2 regions of the Rossellomorea sp. GQ25 genome follow, and region 1 is predicted to be linked to the other one. Evidence: riboswitches for the same ligand, from Rfam matches in the RefSeq annotation. Region 1 holds a riboswitch; the other holds the start of a gene.

The links. Region 1 has a riboswitch for S-adenosylmethionine ahead of AC6CIB_RS11705 (O-acetylhomoserine aminocarboxypropyltransferase/cysteine synthase family protein). Riboswitches for the same ligand answer to the same signal wherever they lie in the genome.
Region 2: another riboswitch for S-adenosylmethionine. It lies ahead of AC6CIB_RS03975 (Fur-regulated basic protein FbpA); the one in region 1 lies ahead of AC6CIB_RS11705 (O-acetylhomoserine aminocarboxypropyltransferase/cysteine synthase family protein).

The regions. Positions count from the first base shown of each region.
Region 1 is NZ_JCAXEQ010000003.1:180,373-188,523, reverse strand. It holds gene cbiB (adenosylcobinamide-phosphate synthase CbiB) at 1-153, opposite strand, end outside; gene AC6CIB_RS11725 (adenosylcobinamide amidohydrolase) at 150-860, opposite strand; gene AC6CIB_RS11720 (PDZ domain-containing protein) at 973-2,169, opposite strand; gene AC6CIB_RS11715 (S41 family peptidase) at 2,404-3,849, opposite strand; gene metX (homoserine O-acetyltransferase MetX) at 4,025-5,098, opposite strand; gene AC6CIB_RS11705 (O-acetylhomoserine aminocarboxypropyltransferase/cysteine synthase family protein) at 5,202-6,497, opposite strand; SAM riboswitch class I at 6,727-6,843, opposite strand; gene AC6CIB_RS11700 (trans-sulfuration enzyme family protein) at 6,939-8,078, opposite strand.
Region 2 is NZ_JCAXEQ010000001.1:712,784-720,934, forward strand. It holds gene AC6CIB_RS03965 (NAD-dependent epimerase/dehydratase family protein) at 1-294, shown strand, start outside; gene AC6CIB_RS03970 (protoporphyrinogen oxidase) at 398-1,795, opposite strand; SAM riboswitch class I at 2,028-2,135, shown strand; gene AC6CIB_RS03975 (Fur-regulated basic protein FbpA) at 2,242-2,457, shown strand; partial or broken gene AC6CIB_RS03980 (four-helix bundle copper-binding protein) at 2,507-2,784, opposite strand; gene AC6CIB_RS03985 (hypothetical protein) at 2,881-3,057, shown strand; gene spoIIP (stage II sporulation protein P) at 3,150-4,313, opposite strand; partial or broken gene AC6CIB_RS03995 (helix-turn-helix domain-containing protein) at 4,389-4,565, opposite strand; gene AC6CIB_RS04000 (DUF2975 domain-containing protein) at 4,575-5,051, opposite strand; gene AC6CIB_RS04005 (flavin monoamine oxidase family protein) at 5,193-6,668, opposite strand; gene AC6CIB_RS04010 (hypothetical protein) at 6,874-7,110, shown strand; gene AC6CIB_RS04015 (AAA family ATPase) at 7,198-7,959, shown strand; gene AC6CIB_RS04020 (DUF3892 domain-containing protein) at 8,067-8,151, opposite strand, start outside.

The DNA of each region.
Region 1 (8,151 bases):
TTTTCCCTTTAGAAATCCACCTTTATTTAATTGATGATCTAACCGGAGAATCGCCTTTCCCATCCACTTAACGGGATGAGGCCAATCCGGTGGATCCCCAATCCATAAATCGAGAACATACGCAATGGTTATAGCCAACAAATGGTGTATCATCTTTCAGCACCGATCCTTTTCTTATATATGGAAATCGCTTCTTTGGTACACTCATAAACCCCTATACTAATCTTTTTTCCTAGGGGCGTAATCGTTCCTGCATATTCTAGAAGAGACCCCTCTTCAGTACTGGCGATCAAAATGCTGTCTGTTGAGGTACCGGTTGCGCCAGTTCCCGTAACAGGGTCCCTGACGTTATGAGCTTCAAGAGCTTTCACCTTAGCTTCTGTTGCAGTCATAATCCCCTGGATTCTCGCTGCCTCCGTTACTCTCCCATTGATAAACACCCAGGTGTTAATCGTGCCGGGTGAATAATCAAAAGAATGATGATCACTCATACTCGCATCAACGGCATTACCTACTCCTGCGGTAACGACAATGAATACGGAAAACGATTCCTCCTCATAAAACCCCCAGCATACATCTTCCAATTGAACAGCCGTCATCATCCCGACCGTTTCTTCACCTTGGGCACCTATTTGCTGGAGATATTCTTGCATCTCTTCATGATGGTTTTCACTATTATAGTTTTTCGATACATGGCGATTCACAAACGTTGTATACCACCCTGTTCCGGCATTGGTGACGCCAGAGGAGACTGTTTTTAGTGGGAGTGGTGAATGGAGAATGATTTGGTCTTTAGAGTGAGTCAGTAAGTGCTGGTTGATGATGAAAGGTGTTTGCAACTTTTCTTTTCCGCTTTTCATTGGTATCTTCTCCTCGTTTGATCTTCCTTTTTGATTATTTAAATATCATTCTATAAAGACTATTTCTATTAAAAAAGCAAACTACTGTCAGTAGTTTGCTTGAAAGAATTGTCTATGAAACCTGATGATGCTCCCAACCTGAAGACTCATCCGCAAAAATGATTCCCAACTCGTGATGATCACCTTCGTACAGGGCTCCTTGCGTAAAACGGTTTTCCCCGTTTGTCCCAAGTACCTCAAGCTTACAGTACGCCCCGTTTTTTTGAAGGGCTTCATAAAACGCTCTTTCTGTATTCACTTCGACTCCATTTACTTTCAGGACGATTTCCCCTACTTGAAGCGTCAGTTTCTTTGCAGGAGAACCAGGTAGAATTCCAAGAATCATGACTCCCTTAGACTGTCTTTTAAAGAAGTATGGCTTAGAATCCTCCGCACTTCGGTAGCGAAAAGAAATCCATGCTCGTCCTCCCATTGCCACAACCGCTGCTCCAATTGAAAACAAAGGAGCCCAGAATCCTGTTACAGCCAGTGTCAATACAAATGCACCAAGCCAGAAAACCCTGTAACCTGTATGCTTAATCGCAACTTCAGGCAAGGTGCTTTTAACAAGCTGCTGAAAACCAAGGAGAAACGGTACACAAAGTAAAGAATACGTTTCAGTCCCCAAAGTAAACACCGGCCACCATTCAAATGGAAGGGTCAATGTCCCGGTAGGAATAAGCACAAACATCGGCACAAGCCACAGTTTCTTCCCTTGATGGGCACCTACCTTCAGGCCACGGGCACTTTTAAGAAGACGGGGTGAAGTATGCTTCCACCCGTTCATTCGAATCAGGCTTCCTTCAATCATCGTTAACACCCCAAGAAGCACGACGATGGAACTCAGCAGCCCTAAATTCAAGGTTTCCACATATGTATTCACGTAGGGGATATCCCACTGGAAATAATCCACCGCAACCAGGATAAAATACGAAAACCCTACCGTCATGGTCGCAGACATGAGGTGAAAACGACTCGTTAACGCAAACAGGATGGACACCAAGCCTATAAGCATGATTCCGGCGAAAGGAACCACAACCCCTGCTCCAACTGTTACAACAGAAAACAGCAATCCAAGTACAATTCCATATGAAAATAAAACCCGCGTATCATGATAACCATCCAGCAATCTCGTATTAAAGTCCCTTCGTTCTCTTTTGACACGATAATAGCCCGTCATGATAGCGAAAAACACAGCCACATATAATACAGGATGAAGAAATAACTTTCCAAATCCTTTTACGACCTCCAGCAACCAAAGCTCAACCAATGATCCGTCACCACCTTTTGCAAGAAAATTTGCATTATCTACTATTTTATCAAAAGACTCCTCTAAAACCTATTGCAATTTTATTTGATAGTTTTACGATTCGATTTCATTTCCGACAGTATTCTGCATATTTTCCCGGGAAATGATGTCGGATAGACAGGAAAAACAAGTGATTATGTGTGATTTTCAACACAAAAACAGAGCCGACCATCATGATGGTCGGCTCCCAATTCATTAATGCTCAGCTGTCCGTTCAATATACTCCAAAGCCGCCTGCAGCTGCAGGTCATTCTTCTCCTCCTGAACCGCTTCAAAGATTTCTTCCTGTAATCTTTCCGCCGTTACAGTATCAATGAGCCCTGTAGCATCAATACTCTCCTGACTTTGGAAATCCTTTACGGCCTTTTCCGTTTTCTTACTGAAATATCCATCCACACGGTCAATGGAGAATCCAAGTCCTTGAAGCATTTCCTGGGCGTTTTGAATCTGTTCATTGTTCATTCCTTCTTGAAGGGGCTTTTCCACTTGAAGCGGGTGGGCATAGAAATAGGACGGCTGTCTGACAGGGATATCCGGTTTGATCCCTTTTTTATGAATCCAGTTTCCATTTGGCGTCAGCCACTTGAACATCGTCAGCTTGATATTGCTTCCATCTCCCATTGGAACGGCTTGTTGTACAGTGCCTTTCCCAAAGCTCTTCGTTCCGATGAGCGGATACCCTTCCGCTTCTTTTAGCGCGCCTGCCAGAATTTCAGAAGCTGAGGCACTTCCTTCATCTATTAACACCACAACTGGATACGTCTTTCTTGCTTTGCTGTTTGAGAAGGATTTCATTACTTCTCCACTTCGCTCTTGAATTTGTACATACGGCTTTTTCTCCGTTACAAACTCTTTAAGGATTTCTTCTACACTTGAAAGGAGACCTCCCGGATTCCCTCTCACATCCAGGACCAATCCTTCTACCTTTTTCTTTTCAAGTTCTCCTAATTGCTTTTTAAAATCAACGGCTGTATTTTCTGAGAAGGTAGTGATCTGGATGTAGCCGGTTTTCTTACCATTGACTTCCTTCACATCAGAGAGGACTGTCTCAACAGGAATTTCATCCCGTTTCACAGATACTTTGACAGGATCTGTCAGTCCTTCCCGCGTAATTTCCAATTCAACCTCAGTACCCTTTTTCCCTCTGATTTTCAAAGTAGCTTCGTACAGATCAAGTCCTTCGATGCTATTTCCGTCGATTTTAATGATACGGTCATTCGGTTTCAGTCCCGCTTCTTCCGCAGGAGAATTTTTAAAAGGAGCGACAATGATCAGCTTTCCGTCCATAATCGTAACTTCTGCTCCTATTCCTTCAAAGGAAGAATCCAGGGCGTCATTAAATTGCGATGCCGTTTCGGCATTCATGTAAACGGAATAAGGGTCATCCAGTGTTTTCAACATTCCTTGAATGGCGCCTTCTACAAGCTGCCCTTTGTCCACATCCTGAAAGAATTTGTCACTAATCAAGTCATACGCAACTTCTACTTTGTGTAGCTTGTCATTGAGCTCGCCTTTTCCGTCAAACTGAGCAAGCTCATCCCCATCCTTGCCCGTCCATTCCAAGCCGCCATACATTCCTCCAGCACCGATCAACATGCTAATGATGATTGTGATGATGAGCTTTCTGCCCGTCCACTCCATATATTCCCCTCCAGCTTGTTGTTTGTCTATGGTATAGATAAGAGTGGCGCGACTAAGGACGCCAACCTTTCTTATCCAACGAAAAAGACACCACACAAAAACGCGCTAAGGCGGTGCGATGTCTTTGCTTATCTAACTATATGCCGGAGGGGGACGAGTTATGATAAGTGAGCTCTTATTTTGAACCTGTAAAAACTCTTTGAACAGAATGGTTCTTGAGGTGAGAAGCAATGATTCCTCCCCACTTTTCAAATTCCACCAGAAACCCATCATGACCAAAGGAGGTAGAGATAAAGTAATGTTCACTCTTTGGTACAAGATGGGTGAACTCCTTTAGATATTGAGGTGAATAAATTAAATCTCTTTCATAACTTATCGAAATCAGTTCGCACTGATAATTCTTCGCTACCTCTTCTGTTCCTCCTCTTCCCCTTCCGATATCATGTGAGTTCATCGCTTTCAGCAGGGTAAGGTAGCTGTTTGGGTCAAACCGCTTTCCTAATTTCTTTCCTTGGTAATCGAGATAGCTTTCTACATTGAACCGTTCATTTTGCTTTTCACGTTGGAAACGATGATCGAACAACTCCTGTGTCCGGTACGTAACCATTCCAACCATTCTGGCAATCTCTAACCCTTTTAAAATAGCGCCTGGTGGATAATGCCCCTTTTGAAACTCGGGGTCCTCTTCAATCGCTGTGATTCCAATGTGATTAAAAGCGAGACCATAATCATTTAAGGCAGGGGTGACGGCAAGAGCGAATACTTTATTTATATAGGCAGGATACAGGGCCCCCCATTCCAGGGCCTGCATTCCTCCCAGTGAGCCTCCGATGACTGCTTCGATGTGGTCGATTGAAAGTTGTTGGAGTGCTTTATATTGGGCATGGACCATGTCCCTTATCGTAATACCCGGGAAGTCCGGACCGTACCGTTCTCCTGTATGCTGATTGGTGGACGCTGGTCCCGTACTTCCTTCACATCCTCCTAATACATTAAAGGCAATCACATTAAAATGTTCAGTATCAATATACGATTGAGGACCGATCAGTCCATCCCACCAGCCGCGATCTTCACTCGTTCCCTTTACGATATGGGTCCCAGTGAGGGCATGGCAAACCAAGATGGTCGGTCCTTCTTTGTTTCCTGTTCGTTCATACGTAAGATCTACCTTTTTCAACGTGGTGCCTGACTCTAATGTTAGGGATGGGATGGTAATGGAGCTTACTTCATATGTGTAAGGCTTCTCCATTCCTCCACCTCCTTTTTTTGGTGTTGTGGTGGGGGTGATCAGGATTCCACTCCGTATACCCCCGTGGGATTAATTCCTCCCTGAATAAAAAATATTTCTCCTATTATACCCGTGATGTTTCCAATGCGACTTCAATGGCATGATCTAAGTCCTCGATCAGGTCCTTCGCAGACTCTAATCCAACAGAAAGTCTCACCAGATCTTCTGTAACGCCTGTCGCCCGGATTTCCTGATCGTTTAATTGCTGATGGGTCGTGGAAGCCGGATGGATGATCAGTGATTTCGCATCCCCTACGTTGGCAACGTGAGACCAAAGGGAGATATTATCGACTACTTTCCGTCCGGAATCTCTACCACCTTTAATACCAAAGACGACGATGGATCCTGCTCCGTTTTTCAAATATTTTTGAGCAAGTTTATGAGACGGATGCTGAGGCAATCCTGGATAGGATACCCAAGCGACCCCATTGTGCTGATCTAAATGCTCTGCAATTTTCAAGGCATTTTCCGTATGACGCTCGACGCGAAGATGCAGGGTTTCTAATCCTTGTAGCAGCAGGAACGCGTTTTGCGGACTTAAGCACGCCCCTAAGTCACGAAGCAACTGCACTCTTAATTTTGTAATGAAGGCTGCCGGGCCCACATCCTGTGCGTAGCGCAGTCCATTATAGCTCCGGTCCTCTTCCGTGAAGCCCGGGAAATTTTCATGATTCCAATCAAACTTCCCACCGTCAATCACCACTCCCCCGATTGCCGTACCGTGACCGCCAATCCATTTTGTTGCAGAGTGTATGACGATATCCGCTCCCCACTCGATCGGCTTACATACATATGGAGTGGCAAAGGTATTATCGATGATCAGTGGGATGTGATTGTCATGAGCAACTTTTGCTACCGCTTCAATATCAAGCACATGTAGACTTGGATTTCCGATTGTCTCAGCGAATACGGCTTTCGTTTTAGGAGTGATCGCTTTGCGGAAATTTTCCGGGTCAGTCGGATCTACAAAATGAACCTTGATTCCGTATTTCGGAAGAGTGGTCGAGAATAAATTATAGGTTCCACCGTAGAGATTGGTAGCCGCTACAATTTCATCACCTGCTCCGGCAATATTTAAGATTGATAGTGAGATAGCGGCCATTCCGGATGAAACACCAAGTGCTCCGATTCCCCCTTCTAAAAGAGCAAGTCGTTTTTCCAACACGTCTACTGTCGGGTTCATGATGCGGGTATAAATATTTCCTGGTTCTTCAAGGGCAAATAGTTTTGCAGCATGATCACTGTTATCGAAAACGTAGGATGTCGTTTGATAAATCGGCACTGCCCTCGAACCTGTGGATGGGTCAGGCTCCTGGCCACCGTGAAGCAGTAGTGTGTCGAAATCGAATGATTTTGTCATAGAGAATTCCTCCTGTAATGGTTTTTTTGGATTTGGATTGGGTTTGCTTAAATGCTGCGGTTGACACATTCAGCTGTTAAAATAGATGGTTTTTTCAGCTGCTGACTATCACCAAACATTCTCCCGCTGAAATCAACCAACGTCTGAAATGTGTTTTTCTAAGAAGATAGAAGAGGAAAAAATAAAAAACCCTCTTCCTAAGAAGAGGGTCTAATTTAATAGGGTCCTCCTCTTATCTTTCAGGCAGATGCCTGCAGGAATTAGCACCTTTTCATGACGCTTGAATGCGTACATGAAGGTTGCCGGGTTTCATCGGGCCTAGTCCCTCCACCTCTCTGGATAAGAGCATGTAGTTGTCAATGTGAAAATTCTTGCGTTGAGATGAATTATAAAGGGTAACCGACCTCAACGTCAAGAGTATTTTTAGAATTTTTACATTATTTAATTACTAACCGAAGCTGCAATCGCTTCGTTAAATTGCACGACAATGTCTTCCCCATCCTCAATACCTAACGATATGCGCACGACATGTGTGTTTATTCCCAGTTTTTCCTGAGCATCTTTCGGTAAAGCACGATGAGACGTTCCTAGAGGGTAAGAAACCGTTGTTTCCACGCCGGCTAAGGACGGGATGATTTTAATCCATCCCAGTGATTTGAAGAATGCGCTGATATCACATGTGCTGGATAGCTCGATGGTTACGATGGCCCCATTTCCCTTATCGGATAAATCCGTTGGGTAATAGACTTCCTTCACAAATTCATTTGCTCTAAGGTCCTCAGCCAGAACTTCGGCATTTCTTGCTTGGGTTCCCATTCGAAGAGCCAATGTTTTCGCTCCACGGCATGTCAGCCAGGCTTCAAATGGACTCAAATTCGAACCGATATTGACAACTTTTTCTCTTGCTTTTTGAACAAGGATTTCTTTTCCAACTACGACTCCTGCTGTGATATCACTGTGTCCTCCGATATACTTCGTGGCACTGTGAGCGACCAGGTCGACCCCTTCCAAGAAAGGCTGGCGCAGAAACGGTGTGGCAAATGTGTTGTCGATCATGGTTTTCAAGTTGTGTTTTTCAGCTAATTCGACCATTTTAGGGATATCTTCCACTCGCATAAACGGGTTTGTGACGGTCTCACTGTAGAGGAGTTTAGTTTGTGGAGTAATGGCCTCCTCTAATTCTTCCACACTTGTAAAATCAACGAATGAAGTAGAAATACCGAATGATCTCAGCTCTTCTTTTAACATATGAAACGTACCACCGTATAAATCCTCGGCGGCAATGATGTGATCGCCTGATTGTACAACAGCAAGGATTCCAACAAGGATGGCCGATAATCCAGAAGAGGTTGCGACACCTGCTGGAGCCCCTTCCAAGTCTGCCACCATCTTACCAAGCTCGTCTGTATTTGGATTTCCCGTTCTTGTGTAGAGATAAGGAGACTTCCCTTCATAGAAACCCTCCAACTCTTCTAAAGAGGTAAAAGAAAATGCAGATGTTTGATAAATCGGCGTCGTCTTACTGCGGATTTCCTCAGTCCCTTTTAACTGACTGTGCACGACCTTGGTTGTGAATTTCATCTCTCTTTCATCCTTCCTGAATCTATGTATTTTTAAAAGTGTATCATATTCAGAAGATTGTGAGGAGTAGGAT
Region 2 (8,151 bases), on a different contig from region 1:
GATGATGTAGCACGGGCAAATCTTCTTGCCGTCACAAATGCAGACAACCAAATCATCAATATCGGCAGCAATACCCAAACAACAGTCAACCTACTCTACACCCTACTTTCAAACCAACTCCACTCTTCGCAAAAGCCAAACTACGAAGCGAAACGGGAAGGAGATATTTTACACAGTCACCTAACAAATTCGAAAGCTCTACACTATCTAAAATGGGAACCTCAATATGATCTAAACTCCGGTTTAGAGAATACTGTTGAATATTTCAAAAAGAAAATGAAGAATGACGAATGAATTCATAACTCGCGCAAACAGAAAGGAAAAGAGCTTGGAAAATTCCAAACTCTTTTCCTTTATTCTTTATCCACCATTATCAAAAAATGAAAATGTAAAAAAATCAAACTTTCGCCTCTAACTCACCTATAATCCATTCTGCAGTTTTCTTCCCGTTTTGAATACAAGCGCCAATGCCCACTCCAAAGTATGAAGCACCTGCCAGCTTCACACGTGGTAGTTCGGTTGCGAGATTTTCATTTAACGATTGCACAGCCTGACTGTGCTCAAGATGATAGTTTGGCATTAGGTCTTTCCAGTTCGTTACCTCGACAGAAATCGGATCTCCGTCTATGCCGACACTTTTTCTAATATCTTCAAGTGCCATGCTCACAAGTTCTGCCTCGCTAAACTCTTTCAAATCATTGTAATAAGGGTTTGTACTTTTATAAAAAAGTCTCAATAATAGGTTTTGATTATTGGATGTATGCTTCCACTTCCGACTCGTCCATGTGCATGCATCACATTTCACATCTCTGCCGTTTGATACGATAAAGCCTGTTCCATCAGCAGGCAATTCCTCATCTGGAATGTTAAATCCAAGGTAAATCGAAATAAGTGAAGAATTTTTCAAGATTTTAAAATTAGGTTCAAGTTTTTCATGAGTCAGAATCTTCTGGGTTACGTCATGGGGTGTTGCGAATACCACATAATCCGCTTGAATCCTCCCATGACCATTAAGAGTCAGCTCATATTTGTCTCCTGTTTTTTGGAGGTTAGTTGTTTCTACTCCCTTTAAAATTGTCCCACTGGAACATTTTTCTTCTAAACGTTCAATGATGGCTGATAAACCATTTTTAAACGAGATGAACTTTTTATTGGACGCCCCTTGGAATTTTGGTTTATTGGCAGATAAACCTTTAATGATACTGCCGTATTTATTTTTATATTCAAGTAAGTATGGGAGTGTTGAGGCCATGGTGAGCTTATGCAAATTTCCAGAGTAGACCCCTGATAATACTGGAGCTACCTGCTTCTCAACAAGTTCCTTACCCAGGAATGCTTCTAAAAATTCGCCTATAGAACTCTCTTTTGTAAATTGTGTATTTTCCGTTTCAAGGTCTTTAAGTGCGTCAATCTTCCCTTCTTCTGACAACAGGGTGCTTTTTTTTAGAGACTCAACGGACATGGGAATTCCGAAAATCGTGTCTTGGGGAATCTTGTGTAATTCGCCATTTGTATATATGTAGGATGTGCCCGTTTCATTATAGACGAGTTCCTCTTGAAGTTGAATTTCCTCAACTAGAGGAAGAACCCCTTCATTACGGGCAACGATGGAATCTGCTCCTGCTTCCATTATGAACTCGCCTTCTCTTATCGTTCTAATTTTGCCACCGAGCTGCTGATTTCGCTCGATTAGGATTAACTCGATATCTATTTTTCGTTCTATGGACATTTTTTGAAGATGGTACAGCGTTGTTAATCCTGTAATTCCTCCACCTACGACAACCACTGTCTTCATACGATTCACTCCAATAAGTTTATGTATACAGATTATCATGTTTTTTGTTGAATAGAAAAAGATTCTGTGTCTGAAATGGTAAAAAAGTATGGGAATGAGGGTTAGGTTCAACAGTTTTATTTTCAACAATTCCCCTCATCTGTCCTATAATCTATTTCCACAATCTAATCCCTAGTTGACAACTATGAATACTTATGTATATAATATAAGAAATCTATGACGACTATATAGCCACTTATCCAGAGAGGAAGAGGGACTGGCCCGATGATGCCTCAGCAACAGATTCTACATCGTAGAACACTGTGCTAATTCCACAAGCATTTCGCTTGGAAGATGAGTTGAAGTTTGATACATCAAGCCTTCTTCTTATCTACTAGGAAGAGGGCTCTTTTTAATGAGAGAGCCTCTTCCTCTGTTCGTATACATTATAAGAGGAGTGATCAAAAATGGGCAAAATCCTTCAGGAAGCGATTCATAATCGAAGAAATGAGTTAATAAACAAATTAATTGTCCACAACATTTTCAAAAAAGGGGACAAACAATTATTTGAGTTGACGCTGCAAGAACTTGAGGACGAATACAAATATCTTCAAAAGGAATGCCATCCGCATAGCGATGTTGGCTCCATTCATTGGAAAAATTGTGAAAAATTAAGCAGTTAAAGAGCAGCAATCCAAGGAAGTGGATTGCTGCTTCCTTATTTTTCAATACTTAAGCTAACTGTCTGCAATCATCTGCACCCTTAAAGCATGCATCTGCTCATTTTGACAATGGTTGTGATCTTGTTTCTTACACTCATTTCCGCATGATTCACAAATCACTGTACAAGCTGAAGCAAGTTCAGCCACCAATGACGTTCCTCTCACCAAAGCTTATTCCAAAAATCCACACATGTCTGCACATTCACGGTCCATACGAATGCAGTCCACCATCATTCCTACATTATCTTCCTTTAGACATGCATCAAATCAATGGTTGCACGCCTCCATGCATACGTGTAAAGTTTGAATCGCTATTAGATTGTTATTTTGGGACAATTCTGAATCTCCTCCTTGTATAAATTTTAAGTATAGTAGTCTTCAAGTATGGTTACCTTTGCGGCTGCCTTTAGCTCTATTTCTATTTTGATCTTTTCTGTGATCAGTTCTGTCGGGAAGATTCCTTCGTTGTTAAAGGCATTCGTGATAGTGAATGTGTTGGATGCGGATAAGGGTACGGTTAGTTTGTTGGCAGGTACGGTGGTGATTGCGATGTTTATTTAGTAGATCATAATTGTGTCAGTTACGGAAACCACTCTCCACGGGAACAGAAAAAAGACGTCTACCACTCGGCATACGTCTTTTCTCTCTATCACTTATTGTGCATTCACCTCGATAGCATCCTTCTTGTAATATTCTGCAAAGATCTCCGCGAACGCTTCTGTAGAGTTATACAATTCCACTAAATTATTTTCCACTCCGCCAAACTCAAGTAACATGGCTCTCTCGGTTAGGTCCTGATTGTAGACCCCGTTACCTTCTGCTCTTGTTTTGATGAAGACACCCCGGCTGATGCCAGGATATTTTTCCTCCAGTTTAGCATTCAATTCCTTTGCGATCTTAAGGTTCTTTTCGAAGTTTTTGTTTTCTTTTCCTACGATAAAAAATAAGCGTGCATAGTTTTTACCGTTAATGGTTTTGGTAGTGATGCTACGTGGCTGAGAATCCCGATGGATATCAATCAGGTACGTTAGGTCATCATTTTGGGCGATAGCTTCTTGTACTAGTCCCCTTGATAACTGATAGGATTCAAAATATGTCCATGACTTGTCTTTGAGTGCTTTGTTTACATCTGTCTTATCCTGAACCGCTCCAATACCCCGTGCTTCAAGCTCTTGCTTCAATTTGGATCCGACAGCAATGACGTTGACCTTCTCGTTGGTACTCGCTGGATCTTTCGAATCGTTATTCTTAATCAGCGGGCTAAACGCTTCCCAGCTGTGTGAATGATAGATGTAGACGGATTTTTCATCAATCTCTTGAACTCCGTCTCCTGAATGGTTGTTGGCCTGATCGATTTGACTCTGATCGATTTCCTGATCTTTCAACTGATCTTCTGTAGGAGCCGGTGATTCATTTGGGAGGTTCGTAATGTCTGTCCCTTTCCCGGCAACGGCTATGTGGGTATGATAATTTTCGATCCCGGGGATTTCCCGTCCAAATAAACTTCGCGGATCAAGGAGTGAAACATTCGTGACGCTTTCCAACCAATCAAAATCACTGTTTAATGCTGCCTCATTGGTGGCTCGCAGTCCAGTCATTTCCTGTGACAACAACATAAGAAACGTTTCCTTCGGGACGAGTTCGGACATAGATGAATACAGTAAACTATCCACTCTCAATTTAATGGCTGTTGACGAGATCAACCATACGGTCAAGTAAATGAGAACAATACCGATCAACATTACCCGAATGATGGCCTTCATAGAGACGAATACTAGTGGGACTAAGCTATTGTTGTTTCGTGACTTATACGACATGATCAGTACCCCTATATAAAGTATTTAATAGTTAACTTTATGCAGAGGGTTGATAGAGTAGAAGGTTTTTTCTGGGATTCGTTCGGATTTCCTAGACCTTACCTGTTTGACCTTCCCTCTTAGCAGACTTTCGCTTTCCCATTCTTTTTTGATTGAAAGATTAGACTTGGGGATTCCTACTCTTTCAGATAGCTCCGTAACGCTCATCTTCCTTTTAAGAAGAATCACATCAATATTAATGATAATCGTCATATACTCACCTCAGACCGTTAAATCATTTTCAGATTTTAGTTCAAGAGCATTCCTCAGCAATTCTTGAAGAACAGCTGCGAAAATCGAGATGGAGACAGACGCAAAGCTGATAATGACCCCAACCATGGCAATACCCGGATGAAGAGCATGTTGGATTAGTAGAAACACTATACCTGTCACATAGATGGCAGTAATCAGTAATGCATACAGTTTTATTCGGTGAAGAGCTACTATTGCTTTTCCTGAAAAAGCGTGTTTCATTTCAATACATTTTAAAAGCTTAAAAGCTTGATAAAGCGCTAAATTAAATGGAACCGCTGTTAAGTATAACCCTATTAGAATCGGCCATTTCAAATAAGCGAATTCCGGAAATAGATCAGCCGAATGCTTTGCCATGGTTGGCAACCAGACAACACAAAGGATGAATACAATCGCTCCTATTGCCATTACTGCCCCTTTAAAAAAAATCGTCGTTCCTCGTTTCATAACACACCTCTGGATACCATGTTTTTCTAAATTATATAATGAGATTTATTGTATTCCAATAAAATTTTATTGATTTTTTCATTCTCTATTAAAAACTTTCAAAAAAAACAAACGCATGAGCAAAATCATGCGTTTTACATCTCATCGACTATTCACTTCATTTGCTGCCCTCACCCCAGACTCAATCGCCCCTTCAATCCATCCATGAATAGAAGATGTGTGCTCTCCGGCAAAATGAATTCTGCCTTCAGGTTTCTGGATATAATCCCCGATATCACTTGCCTGACCAGGGGTATAAAGGGTAAAACATCCCGCGGAGAAAGGGTTTTTACTCCAGTTGTAAACCACATAATTCAGCATTTCTGTGTAGACCTGTTCACCATATATTTTTGAGAGGTCTTCTAATACCTCTTTGATGATTACATCTTTTGATTTGCTGTTCCATAGGAGTGCATTCTGTCCCCAGCTATAACTCGCTAACATGACCCCTGGTTTGTTGCTACCCTTGTCGTGACTTGGAATATATGTAAAGCGTGTGGGGAGATCTGACACGATGTTCCCGTAATTCAAATCTTCCCAGAAGCGACGACGAAATTCGATTCCTATTTTCACGGATGGAACATTCGTTACTTCCCGAATCGCCTGCCACTTTTTAAAGGATATTGAATTATAAGGTATGACATCGATAAACTGGAAGACAGCAAAAGGAATGGTTACGATGACATAATCGGCATTGTATTCCCGTACCAATCCGTCTGCAGAGTCTACTGCTCGAACGCTTACTCCACTATCGGATTGAATAATGTGGGTCACTTTTTGATTCAGTAGAATGTGTGTCCCAAGCTCTTGGACAAATCCATAAGGTAAGTGGTCGTTTCCTCCTATTATTTGATAAAATTTTGTTTGTTTCCTGAATATAGGAAAAATGATGTCTATTAATATGTCCACGAACGAGAATTCAGGAAATCCTTCTATTCCAAGAATAACATTGATTTTTCGGATTGCATTAAAGGATAATGATTTACCGTGTGGGTTATTTGCTAAAAATTGTCCCATAGAATAACCAGAGTATTTTTTTATTAATTTTTGCTGTTCCTCATGGTCACTGTTTCTATATAATTCGATAAAGGGGCTGGTTGCTTCAAGGAATAATTCTGAAGCCGTTTTTCCCCTTTCCTCTTCTGGTAATGGATACTGTAGAATGTCTGGATTTTTTTCGTATTGCTCCCTTGTTGTGAGGATATTGTTTACTAATAATAAATCTCTTGGGGAACTATTAATGAATTCTTCATAAGCCAGGTTGAATTTTCGAATATACTCGAACACTAACTTGTGGTTATCGGGAATCCTCATGGCACCCAGCTCCATATAATTACCGGGGGTGAATGGCTTGCGAACTGAATATATCCTGCCCCCAATTCGTTTATTTCCTTCTAATATCGTTACGTCATGCCCGGCTTTTTTCAGTAAAGAAGCTGCGACTAAACCACTCATTCCTGCTCCAACGATTATCACTTTTTTAGAATTAGATAGTTTTAATCCATTCCGGATAATGGCCAGCATGTCATCTGGATAGTTCAATTTGGAGGGGTCATCTCTTGAAAGTTGATTTACCATCTCATCACCCACCTCCCTTTTTCTTACATCATATGACGTCAAGAAAGGAGGTATACGTATGATTTCTGTACCAAAAAGCTCATTTCCAGTCATTTTCAGAACAAACGTTTCTATTTATACGTTTATGTGTTATACTTAAGTTTAATTGGGTCTACGAGACTGTATTTAACCAATTCCTCGAGCAAGTAGAAGGGAGACATGTTATATGTCGCTAGAAAATATCGTAACCATGCTCATGACTCTTAAGGAATTCAAGGATAGTGAGATCGTTCATACGATATCAAGTTATGATCACTCACCTGTTATGACTGTTACCTACCTGTTGGATACGGATTGCTTTCAAATCACCTATATGGATTCAATGAAAGTGGAAGAGTTTACAGACATCAACCTTTTGGCTACAACCATAGAAAGTGTTGTTCTTCTCGAACCTTCAAGATAAGATTATAAAATGGAGTGCCATTGCGTAAATCGTAATGGCACTCTTTGTACCTGGATTCTGTTTCTATAGATACAAAGGAGGGGCACTATGTCATTACATTCACTGCCTTATATTCGAAAGGTCTCACTTCATAGCGAAAACGTTCCTTCCTTTCATTCGTATCCTTTTCATATTCCGAGTATTCGGAACCTGACAGGTCTCTCCTTTCACCCCAATGTTACATTTATTGTGGGGGAAAACGGGATGGGAAAATCAACTCTTCTTGAAGCCATTGCAATGGCCATTGGTTTTAATCCTGAAGGAGGTACGCTGAACTTTACATTCTCCACGTACGATTCGTATTCGAATCTGGATAAATACTTGAGAATTGTGAGGGGAGTCGATCGACCTAAGGATGGTTTTTTCTTGAGGGCAGAAAGCTTTTACAATGTTGCGTCGAATATTGAGGAAATGGATCAGCAGCCCTCTTTTGGGCCACGAGTGATTGATTCTTTTGGAGGGAAATCCCTTCATGAGCAATCACACGGGGAAGCCTTTTTCTCAACCTTTATGAATCGTTTTCGAGGGAAAGGAATTTACATACTGGATGAGCCCGAAGCTGCACTCTCCCCCTTAAGGCAGTTATCCATGCTCTCTAGAATACATGAACTTGTGAATGATGATTCCCAGTTCATTATTGCCACTCACTCACCTATTCTGATGGCATACCCTTCTTCTTCCCTCATTGAATTAACAGAAGAAGGTTTACAGAAGTCTTCATTGGAAGAAACGAGCCATTATAAGATTATGAAGCAATTTTTTAATGATCGGGAACGAATGATATATCATTTACTGAAAGAAGAAGACTGAATGTGGAAAGAAGATTTATTCATTACCGTTGTTGATCAATAAAGCATTCCTCTATTAAATAAAATGAGCATAAAACCAATCCCTGTTTTATGCTCATTTTCTTCTTTTTAAAAAGAAGGAAGTTCACTAAGATTATTTTCTTTTAAGCCGTCTGGTTCACTGCGAAGAACATCTCTGCCATACCGATGAATC